Regions from separate parts of the Herbiconiux liangxiaofengii genome, predicted to be linked through region 2. Evidence: predicted binding sites of a transcription regulator. Region 2 holds the regulator's gene; the other holds the start of a gene.
The links. The regulator HrcA, encoded in region 2, represses chaperone genes, less so after heat shock. The targets are predictions, from matches to a motif close to TTNGCACTCGNNNNNNNCGAGTGCNAA.

Region 1 (7,324 bases), on a different contig from region 2:
CGCTCGCAGGCGTCGATGCGCACGAGGCCAGCAGCAGTGCCGTGGCGCTGAACGCGGCGATGCCGGCAACGATCGAGAGGGGCTTCGAGCGCGAGGCCGTAGCCTTCGCAAATACGCTCATGGTGCTCCTTATGTGAATGTGTGCAGTTTCTCGGCAGACTCGAAGAATCGGCCGTGCATTCACGCTATGGCGTGGAGGACTCAGGAACAATACGCCCGTGTTACAGCCGTGTAACACGGGCCAATCGTTACCTCGCAGTGACCTGGGGAGCGCTCTCAGGCCCGATTTCCGGGTGCCTACGCCGACTCCAACTCGACAGGACGGCGACGATCACGCGCCGGGGCGCGCGGAACGGGCTCCTCGGGCCATGTCGACGATGAGCACGACGACCGCCACCCACACCACCGCGAAGCCCGCCCACCGCTCGGGCGGCATCGGCTCGTGCAGCACGAACACCCCGATGGCGAACTGCAGGATGGGCGCGACGAACTGGATGAAGCCCACGTAGGCCAGTGGCAGCCGTCGCGTGGCCGACGCGAACATCAGCAGCGGCACCGCCGTGGCCACACCGGCGAACAGCATCAATCCCGTGTGCAGTGGGCTCACCGTGCCGAACACGATGCCGCCGGGCAGCACCGAGATGACGACGAGCTGCACCACCGCCACCGGTGTGAGCCATGCGGTCTCCAGCGACAGCCCGCTCACGGCGTCGATGCGAGGCCCGACATGCTTCTTCACCAGGCCGTAGGTACCGAAGGAGCCGGCCAGGACGAGGGCGAGCCACGGCACCGTGCCGTGCCCGATGGCCAGCACCAGCACGGCGACGGCGCTGATGGCGATCGCGACCCACTGCAGCATCCGGAGTCGCTCGCGCAGCACGAGCACACTGAGCAGCACCGTGACGATCGGGTTGATGAAGTAGCCCAGCGACGTCTCGACGACCTGCCCGGAGAGCGTGCCGAGGATGTACGTCTGCCAGTTCACGTAGATGAGCACACCGGCGAGGCCCATCAGCAGCAGCAGTCGCGGTTGGCGGGCGATGGCGCCGAGCGCCCGCCACCCCCGGGTGACGGTGAGCAGCAGCGCGCAGAAGACGAGCGAGAACAGGATGCGCCAGGCCACGATCTCGAACGCCCCGGCCGGCTGCATCAGCAGGAAATAGAGCGGGAAGACCCCCCACAAGATATAGGCGCCGACCGCGTAGAGGATGCCAGAACGGAACCGCTCCGACGCGGAGCCGTGGGGCTGGGAGGGCGAGAGACGGTCGGGCACCGGAGCAGCCTACCGCCGCGGGCGGACCGCCTTGAGACGACGAAACCCCGGGCGGCCAGGCCACCCGGGGTTCACGCGCCGAGATTCAGCGCCGTAAGTCAGCGCGGAGGATTCGACGCCGAGAAGATCGCGTCAGCGAACGACCACGGCGAGCACGTCGCGGGCCGAGAGCACGAGCAGGTCTTCTCCGCCGTACTTCACCTCGGTTCCGCCGTACTTGGAGTAGATGACCTTGTCGCCGACGGCGACGTCGAGCGGGATGCGGTTGCCGTTGTCGTCGATGCGGCCGGGGCCCACCGCGACGACCTCGCCCTCCTGGGGCTTCTCCTTGGCGGTGTCAGGAATGACGAGACCGGAAGCAGTGGTCTGCTCAGCTTCGACCTGCTTGATGACGATGCGATCCTCGAGCGGCTTGATGGAGACCGACACGGTTGACCTCTTCTTTCTCAGTTACAAAACGTCTGGTTAGCACCCTCACGACGAGAGTGCTAAATCGAGTTTAGAGGCTTCGTTGGCACTCCCGCAACGCGAGTGCCAACAATGGCAGGGCGCTTGATAGCGTTGCCGGATGGATTCCGCCGAGCTCTCGCTGCTGCTGACCGCCGAGGGCCTTCGACTGGTCGACTCCCTGCCCGAGTACTCCGCCAAGAACGCCGTGCAGCAGGTGGCCGCCCTCCGGAAGGCGGGCCACTCCCCCGAGCTCGTGGCGGCCGCCCTCACCCAGTCACGCCTGCGCCAGAAGGCCCGCGGCAAGTTCGGCGCGTTCGCCGACCGGCTGCTGTACTCCCAGGCCGGGCTCGAGCAGGCCACCCGGCTGAAGGTCGCCGCGCTGCACGCCGGGCGCTTCCGCGACGCCGGCGCCACCCGCGTGGCCGACCTCGGCTGCGGCCTGGGCACCGATGCCCTCGCCATCGCGGCCCTCGGCATCCCCGTGGTGGCCGTGGAACGCGACGAGATCACGGCCGCCCTCGCCGCCTACAACCTCGCCTCGTTCCCCGATGCCGAGGTGGTGCACGCCGACGCCGAGACATTCTCCCTCGACGGCATCGACGCCGTCTACCTCGACCCGGCCCGCCGTACGGCCGGCACCGGCGAGACCTCCCGGCTCACCCGGCCCGACGACTACTCGCCCTCCATCGACTTCGCCTTCGGCCTCGCCGAGCGGCTGCCCGTGGGGGTCAAGCTCGGCCCCGGGTTCGACCGCGACCTCATCCCCGCCGCCGCCGAGGCCCAGTGGGTGTCGGTCGACGGACAGCTGGTCGAGATGGGGCTGTGGTCGCGCGAACTGGCCCGCCCCGGTATCCGGCGTTCGGCTCTGGTGGTGGGCCCGAACGGTTCGGCCGAGCTCACGGCGGTGGGCGACAGCCCCGACGCCGAGGTGCGCGAGCTCGGCGAGTACGTGTACGAACCGGATGGCGCGGTCATCCGCGCCCGGCTGATCGGTGCCCTCGCGGCCCGCCTCGACACCGGCATGCTCTCGGCCGGCATCGCCTACCTCACCGGCGACAGCCTCGTCGAGTCGCCGTTCGCGTCGGCGTTCCGGGTGCGGGAGCGGCTCCCGGCGAGCGAGACCGCGCTGAAGCGAGCGCTGCGGGAGCGGCGCATCGGCACGCTCGAGATCAAGAAGCGCGGCGCCGACGTCGACCCGGCCGCGCTGCGCACCCGGCTGGCACTGAAAGGCAGCGAGGCCGCCACCCTCATCCTCACCCGGGTCGGCGGGGCGCACGAGGCGCTCCTGGTCGACCGGGTGGGCTGAGGCCGGCGGCCTCGCCCGGCGGGCACGAACCGGAACGACTCGTGCCCCCTGGCGGCTAGTACGTGCTGTACGACCCGTACGCGGCGGTGCCGGCGAACGCGATGGCCAGCACGATGAACACCACGTAGGCGATGATGCCGAGCACCCAGAGCCCGGTGAACACGTACGACAGGATGAGGCCCGCCTTCGCCAGCCCCCGGCCCGACTCACCGGTGCGGTCGATCTGCTTCAGCGATATGTGGCCCGTGACGATGCCGGCCACCGAGAACACGAACGCCAGGATGATCGTGATGATGGCCAGGGTGTTCATGGGCGGGGCGACCGGGCCTTGGTAGCCGCCGTAGTAAGGCTGCTGCTGCGGCTGCTGGTAACCCTGCTGGGGCTGCTGGCCGTAGCCGGGAGCCGGCGGCTGCGACGGGTAGCCCGCGGGCGGCTGGTTCTGCGTGTAGCCGGGCGCGGGGGGCGGCGGCGCGGACTGGTACCCGCCGACCGGAGACTGCGGCTGGCCCGCGGCCGGCGGAGTGACGGGCGGAACGCTCGGCTCGCCTGAGCCCTTGTCGAGGTTGAGGTTGTTGGTGTCGCTCACGGACTGACCCTTTCGTGTCGATGGCAGGGCCCGATCGGAGCTGCCAGATCTTGTGCAAACAAGCCTTGTAACAACAGAGTAGGCGCAGCCGGCCCGATGCCGACTGCGCCGGAGCCTCAGTAGGTGGTGACGGTGCCCTGCCCTGCCGCGACGGCGAAGATGACGATGAAGAGCACGATGTACAGCACGATGCTGACCGCGCCGATGATGACGCCGGCGAGCGCCAGGCCGCGGCCCTTCTCCCCCGTCTTCTTGATCTGGTTGAGCGCGATGGCACCCAGCACGATCGCGATCACGTTGAACGAGAGCAGCGAGATCACGAAGGCGACGATGGCCAGCACGTTGTACTTCTGCTCGACGGGGGCGGCCGAATAGGCGGGGGTGGGGTTGTAGTTCGTCATGGGTCTCCGATGTGCGGATTGACAGTATCGGCACCCATCGTGGCGTGGCTCTGAGTATCTGTCAACGTCGAGCTCGTCAGATGACGCGACCCGGCAGCTCCCCGACCTGGATCTCCGTGACCGGAAGGGTGGAGTCGGCCCCGAACGAGAGATCGCTCGGCCGATGACCGGAGGCCACCAGCTGGGCGCCGAGAGCCGCGATCATCGCGCCGTTGTCGGTGCACAGCGACAACGGCGGGATGCGCAGGGTCACGCCCTGCGTCGCCGCCCGCTCGGCGGCCGCCTCCCGCACCCGCGCGTTCGCCACCACGCCGCCTCCGAGCAGCAGCCGCGGCACCCCGAGCTCGGCGCAGGCGCGGAACGCTTTCGTCAGCAGCACGTCGACCACTGCCTCCCGGAAGCTCGCCGCCACGTCGGCAACCGGCACCTCCTCGCCGGCATCCGTCGTCTTCTCCACCCAGCGGGCGACCGCCGTCTTCAGTCCCGAGAACGAGAAGTCGTACCGGTGCTTCTCGAGGTCTTTCGGCAGCATCAACCCGCGCGGGAACCGGATGGCCGCGGGGTCGCCGCCCACTGCGGCCCGGTCGATCTGCGGGCCTCCCGGGTAGGGCAGTCCCAGGATGCGCGCGACCTTGTCGAAGGCCTCGCCCGCAGCGTCGTCGATGGTCTCGCCGAGCAGTTCCACGTCTCCGGTGAGGTCGCGCACGAGCAGGAGCGAGGTGTGCCCACCGGAGACGAGCAGCGCGATCGTGGGGAATTCGAGCGGTTCGTCGGTCAGCACGTCGGCGCCCACGTGCCCCACCAGGTGGTTCACCGCGTAGAGCGGCCTGCCGGTGGCCACGGCGAGCGCCTTTGCGGCACCGACTCCCACCATCAGCGCGCCCGAGAGGCCGGGGCCGCTCGTCACGGCGATGGCGTCGATCTCGTCGAGCCCGAGTCCGGCCTCGGCGAGCGCCGCCTGAAGCGTGGGGTTCATCGCCTCGAGGTGCGCGCGCGCCGCCACCTCGGGCACCACTCCGCCGTAGCGGGCGTGCTCGTCCATCGACGAGGCGATCACGTTGGCCAGCAACGTGGAACCGCGCACGATGCCCACGCCCGTCTCGTCGCAGGACGTCTCGATGCCGAGCACCACGGGTTCGCGCGTCACGACGGCCTCCTCGCGGGCATCGCCCGCATCACCACGGCGTCGACGCCGTCGGGCTGGTAGTAGTTCGGTCGCACGGCCAGGTCTTCGAAGCCGAGCGAGAGGTAGAGGGAGTGGGCGACGGGGTTGTCGGCCCGCACCTCCAAGAAGATCTGGCGGGCGTCGCGACGCACCGCCTCCGCCATCAGGGCGGCCATCAGAGCCCGGCCGAGGCCCTTGCCCCGGTCGGCCGGGCTCACGGCGATGGTCTGGATGTCGCCGTCACCGGAACCCGGCGGGCAGAGCAGGCCCGCGTAGCCGGCCACCGCATCCGGACTCTCGTCGGCCACGGCCACCAGGTAGAAGCAGTTCGGGTTGCCGAGCTCGCTCGCCATCGATTCCTGCGACCAGGCATCGGTGGTGAACGACGACCGCTCGAGCGCCATGACGGCGTCGAGGTCGGTGGCGACGGCCCGGCGGAGGCGGTAACCGGGAGCGGCGCTGCCGATGTCGCTCATCGGGTCACCCGCTTGCGGGCTCCCGGCACGGTCACGTCGGGCGAGCGCAGGTACAGCGGCTCGGTGTACTCCACGGCCGTTCCCTGCGCCCGGTGCAGCAGAGCAGCCCGCCCCAGCGCACCGGCCGACACCTGTGTGGCGTCGACGCGCTCGAACTCGGGGTAGGGCAGCTCGTCGGGCTTGCAGAGCCCGGGGCCGTCGAGGCGGGCCGGGCCGAGCTCACCGAGGTCGTAGGCCGACCAGTACACCTCCCGGCGACGCGCGTCGGTCACCACGAGCAGGGCACCGCGCGTTCCGGCCGACCACTCCTCGAGCGCCACGGCGTCGTGGCTCACCGCGGGGGTGAGCGGCCGGCCGATGCCGAAGGCGAAGGCCCGTGCCGCGGCGATGCCCACGCGCAGGCCCGTGAAGGGCCCGGGGCCCATGCCGGCCACCACCTCGTCGAGCTCGGCCGGGGCGACCCCGGCATCGGCCAGCACACCGCTGATCAGGTCGCCGATCACCTCGGCGTGCCGCATCGTGTCCTCCGTCGACCGCTCGGCGAGCACGAGGTCGCCGCGCACCACGGCGACCGAGGTTCCGGCGGAGGTGTCGATGGCGAGAAGCACCTGACGAGCCTAACGCCCGTGGCGCATCGACCGGCGGGCGACGGATGCGCGCCGCCGGCACGGTGGCCGGCTCAGCTCCGGCGACCCCGGCCCTCGCCGCGTCACCGGGCCGCCCGGCTCAGCTCCAGCGAGGCCCCACTCCCGTCAACCGCACCTGGCGCGGCTCGATCGGCTCCGCGCCCTCCTCGGCCTCCGTGGGCTCGCCGGCACCACCGTCGCCGGGCTCCCCCGCCCCGTGCGGCCGGTCGATGGTGATCGACAGCCACGACTCCGCGAGCGCCTCGATCATCCCGGCGCCCCACTCCACCACCACCACCGAGCGCGCGAAGTCGATGTCGAGGTCGTCGAGCTCCAGCGCGCTGCCGAGGCGGTACGCGTCGACGTGCACGAGCGGCGGGCCGCCCACGAGCGACGGATGCGTGCGTGCCAGCACGAACGTGGGGCTCGTCACGGGCCCCCGCACGCCGAGCCCTTCGCCGAGACCGCGCGTGAACGTGGTCTTGCCCGCCCCGAGGTCTCCCGTGAGCAGCACCACGTCACCCGCGGCGAGCCGGCCGCCGACGGTCATGCCGAACGCGTGCATCCGCTCGGGGTCGTCGATCGCGAGCTCGATCGCCCCTGCCTGCACCTCGGCGCCGAGCGACCCGGCGAGGGCGGTGAGGCGGTCCGCCACGGCATCCGGCGACGACCCGACGCCCGCTTCCGCGCTCACGCCCCGCCTCCTTGCCGGTCACCCTCCAGATAGACGCGCTGCACCCGTGCGCCCACCCGGGCCACGATCTCGTCGCCGATGGTGTCGGCGAACCCGGCCCACTCCTCGGCCGTCGGCTCGCCGCGATCGCCCTCGCCGAACACCACCACCTCGTCGCCCGGGGCGACCTCGTCGTCGCCCACGTCGATCACGAACTGGTCCATCGCGATGCGCCCGGCGATCGGATAGCGGCGGCCGTTCACCCACACCGAGGCGCGGCCCCCGGCGATGCGCGGGATGCCGTCGGCGTAGCCGAGCGGAACCAGGGCCAGGGTCGACTCGCCGCCCGTGCGGTAGGTGAGCCCGTA
Region 2 (7,324 bases):
CCGAGCGAGTTCCCGGGCGGCAAGATCCTGAACGTCAAGGAGCCCGTGGTGAACGCGGCCATCCTGGCGCCGAAGGACTACGTGGGCACCATCATGGAGCTCTGCCAGGGCCGCCGCGGCATCCTGCAGGGCATGGACTACCTCGGCGAGGACCGGGTGGAGATCAAGTACACGATGCCGCTCGGCGAGATCGTGTTCGACTTCTTCGACCAGCTCAAGTCGAAGACGGCGGGCTACGCCAGCCTCGACTACGAGCCCTCTGGCGAGCAGGAGGCCGACCTCGTGAAGGTCGACATCCTGCTGCAGGGCGAGCAGGTCGACGCGTTCAGCGCCATCGTGCATCGCGACAAGGCCTACGCCTACGGCGTGCTGATGACCGGGCGGCTGCGCGAGCTCATCCCGCGCCAGCAGTTCGAGGTGCCCATCCAGGCGGCCATCGGGGCGCGCATCATCGCCCGCGAGTCCATCCGCGCCATGCGCAAAGACGTCCTCGCCAAGTGCTACGGCGGTGACATCAGCCGCAAGCGCAAGCTGCTCGAGAAGCAGAAGGAGGGCAAGAAGCGCATGAAGATGGTGGGCCGCGTCGAGGTGCCGCAGGAGGCCTTCATCGCCGCCCTCTCCGGCGACGTCGAGAAGAAGGAGAAGAAGTAGCCGTGTCGGCCACTCTTCCCTCGCCCGCCGAGGCGGTGTCGGAGCAGCCCCTGAGCTACGCCGCCGTCGGAGCCACGCAGGCGCCCGACCTGATGTACTTCCCGCCGCGCGGCTTCCGGCCCATGCAGGCCAGGGCCCGGCTCGGCAGTGGCGAGGCCCGCTTCGAGAAGGCCTCGGCCCGCCTGATGGCCTGGGGCGTGCAGCGCGGAGCCGGCATCACGGTGGGCGACGTGGCCCTGCCCGCTCCGACGGGCGGCGACTACGCCGGGCTCCGCTACGACGAGACCGGCCGGCCTCTCGGTCCGCGCTCGTCGACCCCTGAGCAGGCCTACGGCGAAGACGGCACGCCGCTCGTCTCCGCCGGCGCCACGGCCGTGCTCACCATCTCCACGTTCGGGCTCAAGGTGCACGCGCCCATCCGCGTGGTGTACCTCGTCGACGAGCCCGGCCGCCGGGGCTTCGCCTACGGCACCCTGCCCGGGCATCCCGAGTCGGGCGAGGAGAGCTTCGTGGTCGAGCACCTCTCCGACGACTCGGTGTGGATCGTCATCCGCGCGTTCTCGCGCCCCAGCACCTGGTTCTACCGGCTCGGGATGCCTGTGCTCCGGTTCATGCAGTGGCGGTACACCAAGCGGTACCTCCGTTCGCTGATGCCGAGCATGTCCGGCTCGGCCCCTCGGTCCGGCTCAGCCGCCCGGCGCTGACGCGTGCCCTCCGCGCTCCCGCTCGGCGACCCGGCGCCCGCCGACGGTCTGCTGCCGCCGCCTGTCTCCCGCGCATCCGGAACCGCCCACCGCGACTTCGGTCTCTACGTGCACGTGCCGTTCTGCCGGGTGCGCTGCGGCTACTGCGACTTCAACACGTACACGTCCACCGAGCTGCGCGGTGTCAAGCAAGCCGATTACTGGCAGCAGGCCATCGCCGAGATGGGCTTCGGAGCGCGGGTGCTCGAGGCCTCGGGGTACGCGGCCCGTCCGGTGTCGACGGTCTTCTTCGGCGGCGGTACCCCCACGCTGCTGCCCGCCGAGCAGCTGGCCGGCATGCTGTCGGCGGCGCGGGACACCTGGGGCTTCGCCCCCGATGCCGAGATCACCACCGAGGCCAATCCCGACTCCGTCGACGCCGCCTACCTGCAGACGCTCGCCGACGCGGGCTTCACCCGGGTGAGCTTCGGCATGCAGTCGGCGGTGCCGAGCGTGCTGGCCACGCTGGAGCGCACCCACGACCCCGCGCGGGTTCCCGAGGTGGTGCGCTGGGCGAAGGATGCGGGGCTGCAGGTGAGCCTCGACCTCATCTACGGCACGCCCGGCGAGACCCTCGACGACTGGCAGCGGTCGCTCGACGCCGTGGTGGCGGAGCGACCCGACCACGTCTCGGCCTACGCGCTGATCGTCGAGGACGGCACGAAGCTCGCGCGCCAGATCCGCTCGGGCGTCGTGGCGCAGCCCTCGGACGATCTGCAGGCCGACATGTACGAGCGAGCGGATGCGGTGCTCGCCTCCGCGGGCTACGACTGGTACGAGGTGAGCAACTTCTCCACCGACCCCGCCACACGCTCGCGTCACAACCTCGGCTACTGGGTGGGGCACGACTGGTGGGGCATCGGCCCCGGGTCGCACAGCTACGTGGGCGACACCCGGTGGTGGAACGTGAAGCACCCGGCGGCGTACGCGCAGCGGATGGCGGCGGGGGAGTCGCCGGCCGCGGGCCGCGAGACCATCGACGAGGCCACGCACGAGCTGGAGCGCATCCTGCTGCTCACCCGGGTGCGCGGAGCACTGCGGGTCGACTCGCTCGCCCCGGAACCCCGGCGTGAGGTGGCCTCGCTCATCGCCGACGGCTTCGTCGACGGCCGCTCGGCCCTCGGGGGCGAGCTCACCCTCACCCTGAAGGGCCGTCTCCTGGCCGACGCCGTGGTGCGCCGCCTCACCTGAGGCCCCCTCCCTCTCGCCGAGTTGTGCCAAATCGCCCCCTCGCGGGCCGCGAAGGGGCGATTTGGCGCAACTCGGCGGGGGCTGTGGAGAACTTCTGCACCCGCGGGCAGGTTCGGGCACCATGTGCGGATGCGTCGTCGAAGTGAACTGCCGCCGGAGCTCGCCTCCGTTCCGTTCAGCGTGGCCGAGGGGCGCGGCGCCGGGCTCGGCGCGAAGCGCCTGCTCGCGGCCGACCTCGAGCGGCCCTTCCACGGCGTGCGGGCCCGCGAGGGCTCGGTCGACTCGGTGCTCGAGCGGTGCCGCGCCTACGCCGTGCGCCTGCGGCCAGGCGACTTCTTCACCCACACCACGGCCGCCGTGCTGTGGGGGTGCCCGCTGCCGAGTCGCTTCGAGCGAACGGATGCCGCCCTGCACGTCTCCACCCTGGCTCCCCGCCGGGCTCCGGCCGGCCGCGGGGTAGTCGGGCACCGTCTCGATCCCGACTCCGTGCGAGTGGTCGAACGGCATGGCTTTCCGGTGTCCGACCCGGCGGGTACCTGGTGCGACCTGGCCGACATCCTGGTGAGCAGTCACCGGGCGAGCGGCGAGTTCCGCGGTCTCGACGACCTGGTCGCGGCCGGAGACCACTTCGTGCTGACTCCGCGACACGTCGCCCAGGCCGACGGGCGCCCCTACGTCGACGTCGACGGCCTGGCCGCCAGGGTGCACGCGGGATTCCGCCGTCGCGGGGTGGCAGCGGCGCGAGTGGCGCTGCCGATGCTTCGCGACGGCGCCGAGTCGCGACCCGAGACGCTCGTGCGCCTGGCGATCGCGCGGCGGCGCCTTCCCGAACCGGTGCTGAACGAACCTGTGTTCGACGCAAGAGGTCGCTTCATCGGCCGGGCCGACCTGCAGTTTCCCGGGTTCAGGGTGATCGTCGAGTACGACGGCGAGCAACACCGTCTGGACGACTCGCAGTACGCTCGCGACGAACGGCGTATCGAGGAGTTCCAGCACGCGGGTCAGCTCGTCGTCCGCATCCGCAAGGAGGCCCTCGCCACCCTTCCCGCTGAGGTGTCGCGGGTGGAGCGCGCCCTGTACTCCCGGGGCTGGCGCCCCCGTTGAGGTACGCCAAAATGCCCCCTCAGGAATTCTGAGGGGGCATTTCGGTGAAACTCGGCGAGGCCGGAGTTACTTGATGAAGCGGAAGTTGAAGGGGTAGCGGTAGGTGCCGCCGCCGTTCACCTTCACGCCCGCGACGATCGCGAACACGACGCCTGCGATCTGAGCGGCCCAGGCGAGGAAGTAGAACAGGAAGCCGATGAAGATGAAGGCAGTGATGGTGCCGACGATGTAGAGGCCCACCACGAAGATCGCCACCGTGATCTGGAAGTTCAGCGACTCCTTGCCCTCCTGGTTGGTGAGGGGGCCGCGGTCTTTGAAGACCAGCCAGATGATCAGCGGCGGAAGGAAGCCGAGGATGCCGCCGAGCTGGGCGAGGAACGCCCACTGCTTGTCGTCGGCCTGCGACAGCGGTGCGCCGGCGACGGGCTGCTGGTAGCCAGCGGGCTGCTGGTAGTTCGAGCCGGGCGGCGGAGCCTGGTAGCCGGGCGGCGGGGCCTGGTACCCGGGCGGGGGAGCCTGGTAGCCGGGCGGCGGCGTGGGCTGACCCGAGGGCGGCGTCGGCTGGCCTGAGGCCGGATCGTTCGGCGTTGCGTTGGGGTCGGTCATGTCTCGCGCCTTTCAGACGGATGTTCTGGGGGTGGTACGCAAGCCAAGATAGCGGCAGGGGTAAGCCCAAGCAATGATTTTCGCTCACTGTGTCACGAACCCGCCTCAGCCCAGGCGCGATATGATTGGCACTCAGGCAGGTTGAGTGCCAACCTGCGGAGCACGCGCAGCGAGAGGTGAGGTGGATCGATGGTCTCCGAACGCAGCCTCGAAGTGCTCCGCGTGATCGTGCAGGACTACGTGGCCTCCCGCGAGCCGGTGGGCTCGAAGAGCATCGCCGAACGCCACTCCTTCGGTGTCTCCGCCGCCACCATCCGCAACGACATGGCGTTGCTGGAGGAGGAGGAGCTGATCGCGGCACCGCACACCTCGAGCGGTCGCATCCCCACCGACAAGGGCTACCGCCTGTTCGTCGACCATCTCTCCGAGATGCGTCCGCTCACCTCGGCCCAGCGTCACGCGATCGAGGCCTTCCTCGACTCCTCGGTCGACGTCGACGACGTGCTCGCGCGCACCGTGCGGCTGCTCTCGCAGCTCACCCATCAGGTCGCGCTCGTGCAGTACCCGCTGCGCTCGCAGGCGCGCGTGCGTCACATCGAGGTGGTGGCGCTCGCACCGCGCAAGCTCATGACGGTGATCATCACCGACAGCGGCCACGTGGAGCAGCGCATCGTCGATGTGCCGGGCGATGTCGACGACGAGTTGATCGGGCAGTTGCGCCAGCGCTTCAACGAGGCCGCGGGGGGCCGCGGGCTGATCGAGGCGGCGGGCGTGCTCGACGCGGTGGCCGACCGCTTCCCGGCCGCGCAGGCGGCGACGGCATCCGTGGTGGCCGCCACGCTGAAGGAGCAGGTCTCCGCCAACCGGCAGGAGAAACTCCTCATCGCCGGTGCGGCCAACCTCGTGCGTACCGAGGGCGACTTCCACGGCAGCATCCTCCCCGTGCTCGAGGCGGTGGAGGAGCAGGTGGTGCTGCTGCGTCTGTTCAGCGAGCTCGAGGCCGACCAGCGCGGCCTCGTGGTCTCGATCGGCCGCGAGAACGAATCGTTCGGGCTGGGCGAGACGTCGATTCTCGCGAGCGGCTACACGGGCATCGGCAGCGCCGTGTCGCGGCTCGGGGTTCTCGGCCCCACCCGCATGGACTACTCCAGCAACATCTCCGCGGTGCGGGCGGTGGCGCGCTACCTCTCCCGCACGCTGGGCGAGACCGGCAGCGCGAGCTGACCCGCGGCCGGCCGCGGCATCCGATTTTCATCTTTTCGATTCGAAGCGACAGAAGCGACAACGAAGGAGAAGCCCCTGGTGGCTGACCACTACGACGTGCTGGGCGTCTCGCGTGAGGCGACGCCCGAAGAGATCAAGAAGGCCTATCGCCGGCTCGCGCGCGAGCTGCACCCCGACGTGAACCCGAGCCCGGAGGCCCAGGAGACGTTCAAGCAGGTCACCCACGCCTACGACGTGCTGAGCGACCCTGGCCAGCGCCGCGACTACGACCGTGGCCCGCAGCAGGGCTTCGGTGGCGGAGGCGGACAGAACTTCGGCGGCTTCGGCGACATCTTCGAGACCTTCTTCGGCGGGCAGGGCGGCGGCAGCCGCGGCCCGAAGTCGCGCGCCGAGCGGGGCCAGGATGCTTTGCTGCGCGTGGAGGTCGACCTCGGCGAGGTGATCTTCGGCACGCACCGCGACATCGAGGTCGACACCGCCGTGCTCTGCGAGACCTGCACCGGGTCGTGCTGCGCGCCGGGAACCGCTCCCGTCACGTGCGACATCTGCCACGGCTCGGGGTCGATCCAGCGCACCGTCCGGTCGCTGCTCGGCAACGTCGTGACCAGCGCACCCTGCGGCACCTGCCGCGGCTACGGCACCGTCATGCCGAACCCGTGCCCCACCTGCCAGGGTCAGGGCCGCGTGCGCGCCCGCCGCACCCTGCCGGTCGACATCCCCGCGGGTGTCGACACCGGGCTGCGCCTGCAGCTGCCCGGCCAGGGCGAGGTCGGCCCCGCCGGCGGCCCGCAGGGCGACGTGTACCTCGAGATGAAGGTGCGTCACCACGACGTGTTCTCGCGCAACGACGACGATCTGCTCTGCACCCTCGAGGTGCAGATGTGGGATGCGGTGCTCGGCACCACCACCACGGTCAAGGCGCTCGACGGAGACATCGAGCTCGAGCTCAAGCCCGGCATCCAGAGCGCCGAGGTGCTCACGGTGAAGGGCCGGGGCGTGACGCACCTGCGGGGCAACGGCCGGGGCGACCTGCGGGTCGGCATCCAGGTGGTCACCCCCACGAAGCTCGACCACAAGCAGAAGGAGCTGATGAAGCAGCTCGCCGCCGCCCACAAGTATCCGGAGCCCTCGCTGGGGCAGTTCCAGCAGGGGCTGTTCGCGAAGCTCCGCGACCGCTTCCTGAACGTCTGAGCCGACGATGAGCTCCCTCTTCCTGCTCGAGGAACTGTCGGTGGTGCCGCACGAGATCGGCGACGTGGTCACCATCACGGGCGACGAGGCGCGGCATGCCGCGACGGTGAATCGGATGCGCGTCGGCGAGCACACCGCGATCGGCGACGGGCGGGGCCTGGTCGTGCAGGGCGTGGTGGTGCGGGCGGAGGCCAAGGAGCTCGAGCTCGCCGTGGAGCGCGTGCAGCGGCATCCGGAACCGTCTCCCCGTATCGTGCTGGTGCAGGCGCTCGCGAAGGGCGACCGCGACGAGCTCGCGGTGCAGTCGGCCACCGAGCTCGGGGTGTCGGGCGTCGTGCCGTGGCAGGCCGAGCGCTCGGTGTCGCGCTGGGTGGGCCCGAAGGCGGTCAAGGGCCGGGACCGGTGGGCCGCCATCGTGCGCGAGGCGGCGAAGCAGTCCATCCGGCCGTTCGTGCCCCACGTCGACGACCTGGTCGAGGTGACCGAGCTCATCCGCGACGGGGTGGCCGGCGGCTGCCGCATCGTCGTGCTCGAGCCGAGTGCCGAGGTGCGGCTGAGCTCGTTGCGGTTCGATGCCGACGACACCCGGGGCGTCCTGCTCGTGGTGGGCCCGG

Region 1: a site for HrcA is predicted at 1,785-1,811, ahead of groES (co-chaperone GroES). Genes of this name have one in related genera too.

The regions. Positions count from the first base shown of each region.
Region 1 is NZ_JBHFHD010000005.1:198,618-205,941, reverse strand. It holds gene ACEXOR_RS03355 (ABC transporter substrate-binding protein) at 1-121, opposite strand, end outside; gene rarD (EamA family transporter RarD) at 332-1,273, opposite strand; gene groES (co-chaperone GroES) at 1,406-1,702, opposite strand; gene ACEXOR_RS03340 (THUMP-like domain-containing protein) at 1,842-3,029, shown strand; gene ACEXOR_RS03335 (DUF4190 domain-containing protein) at 3,085-3,615, opposite strand; gene ACEXOR_RS03330 (DUF4190 domain-containing protein) at 3,732-4,016, opposite strand; gene tsaD (tRNA (adenosine(37)-N6)-threonylcarbamoyltransferase complex transferase subunit TsaD) at 4,093-5,163, opposite strand; gene rimI (ribosomal protein S18-alanine N-acetyltransferase) at 5,160-5,657, opposite strand; gene tsaB (tRNA (adenosine(37)-N6)-threonylcarbamoyltransferase complex dimerization subunit type 1 TsaB) at 5,654-6,265, opposite strand; gene tsaE (tRNA (adenosine(37)-N6)-threonylcarbamoyltransferase complex ATPase subunit type 1 TsaE) at 6,384-6,848, opposite strand; gene alr (alanine racemase) at 6,974-7,324, opposite strand, start outside.
Region 2 is NZ_JBHFHD010000006.1:344,272-351,595, forward strand. It holds gene lepA (translation elongation factor 4) at 1-651, shown strand, start outside; gene ACEXOR_RS05385 (DUF1990 domain-containing protein) at 654-1,355, shown strand; gene hemW (radical SAM family heme chaperone HemW) at 1,359-2,585, shown strand; gene ACEXOR_RS05395 (putative endonuclease domain-containing protein) at 2,715-3,689, shown strand; gene ACEXOR_RS05400 (DUF4870 domain-containing protein) at 3,756-4,295, opposite strand; gene hrcA (heat-inducible transcriptional repressor HrcA) at 4,485-5,519, shown strand; gene dnaJ (molecular chaperone DnaJ) at 5,598-6,710, shown strand; gene ACEXOR_RS05415 (16S rRNA (uracil(1498)-N(3))-methyltransferase) at 6,718-7,324, shown strand, end outside.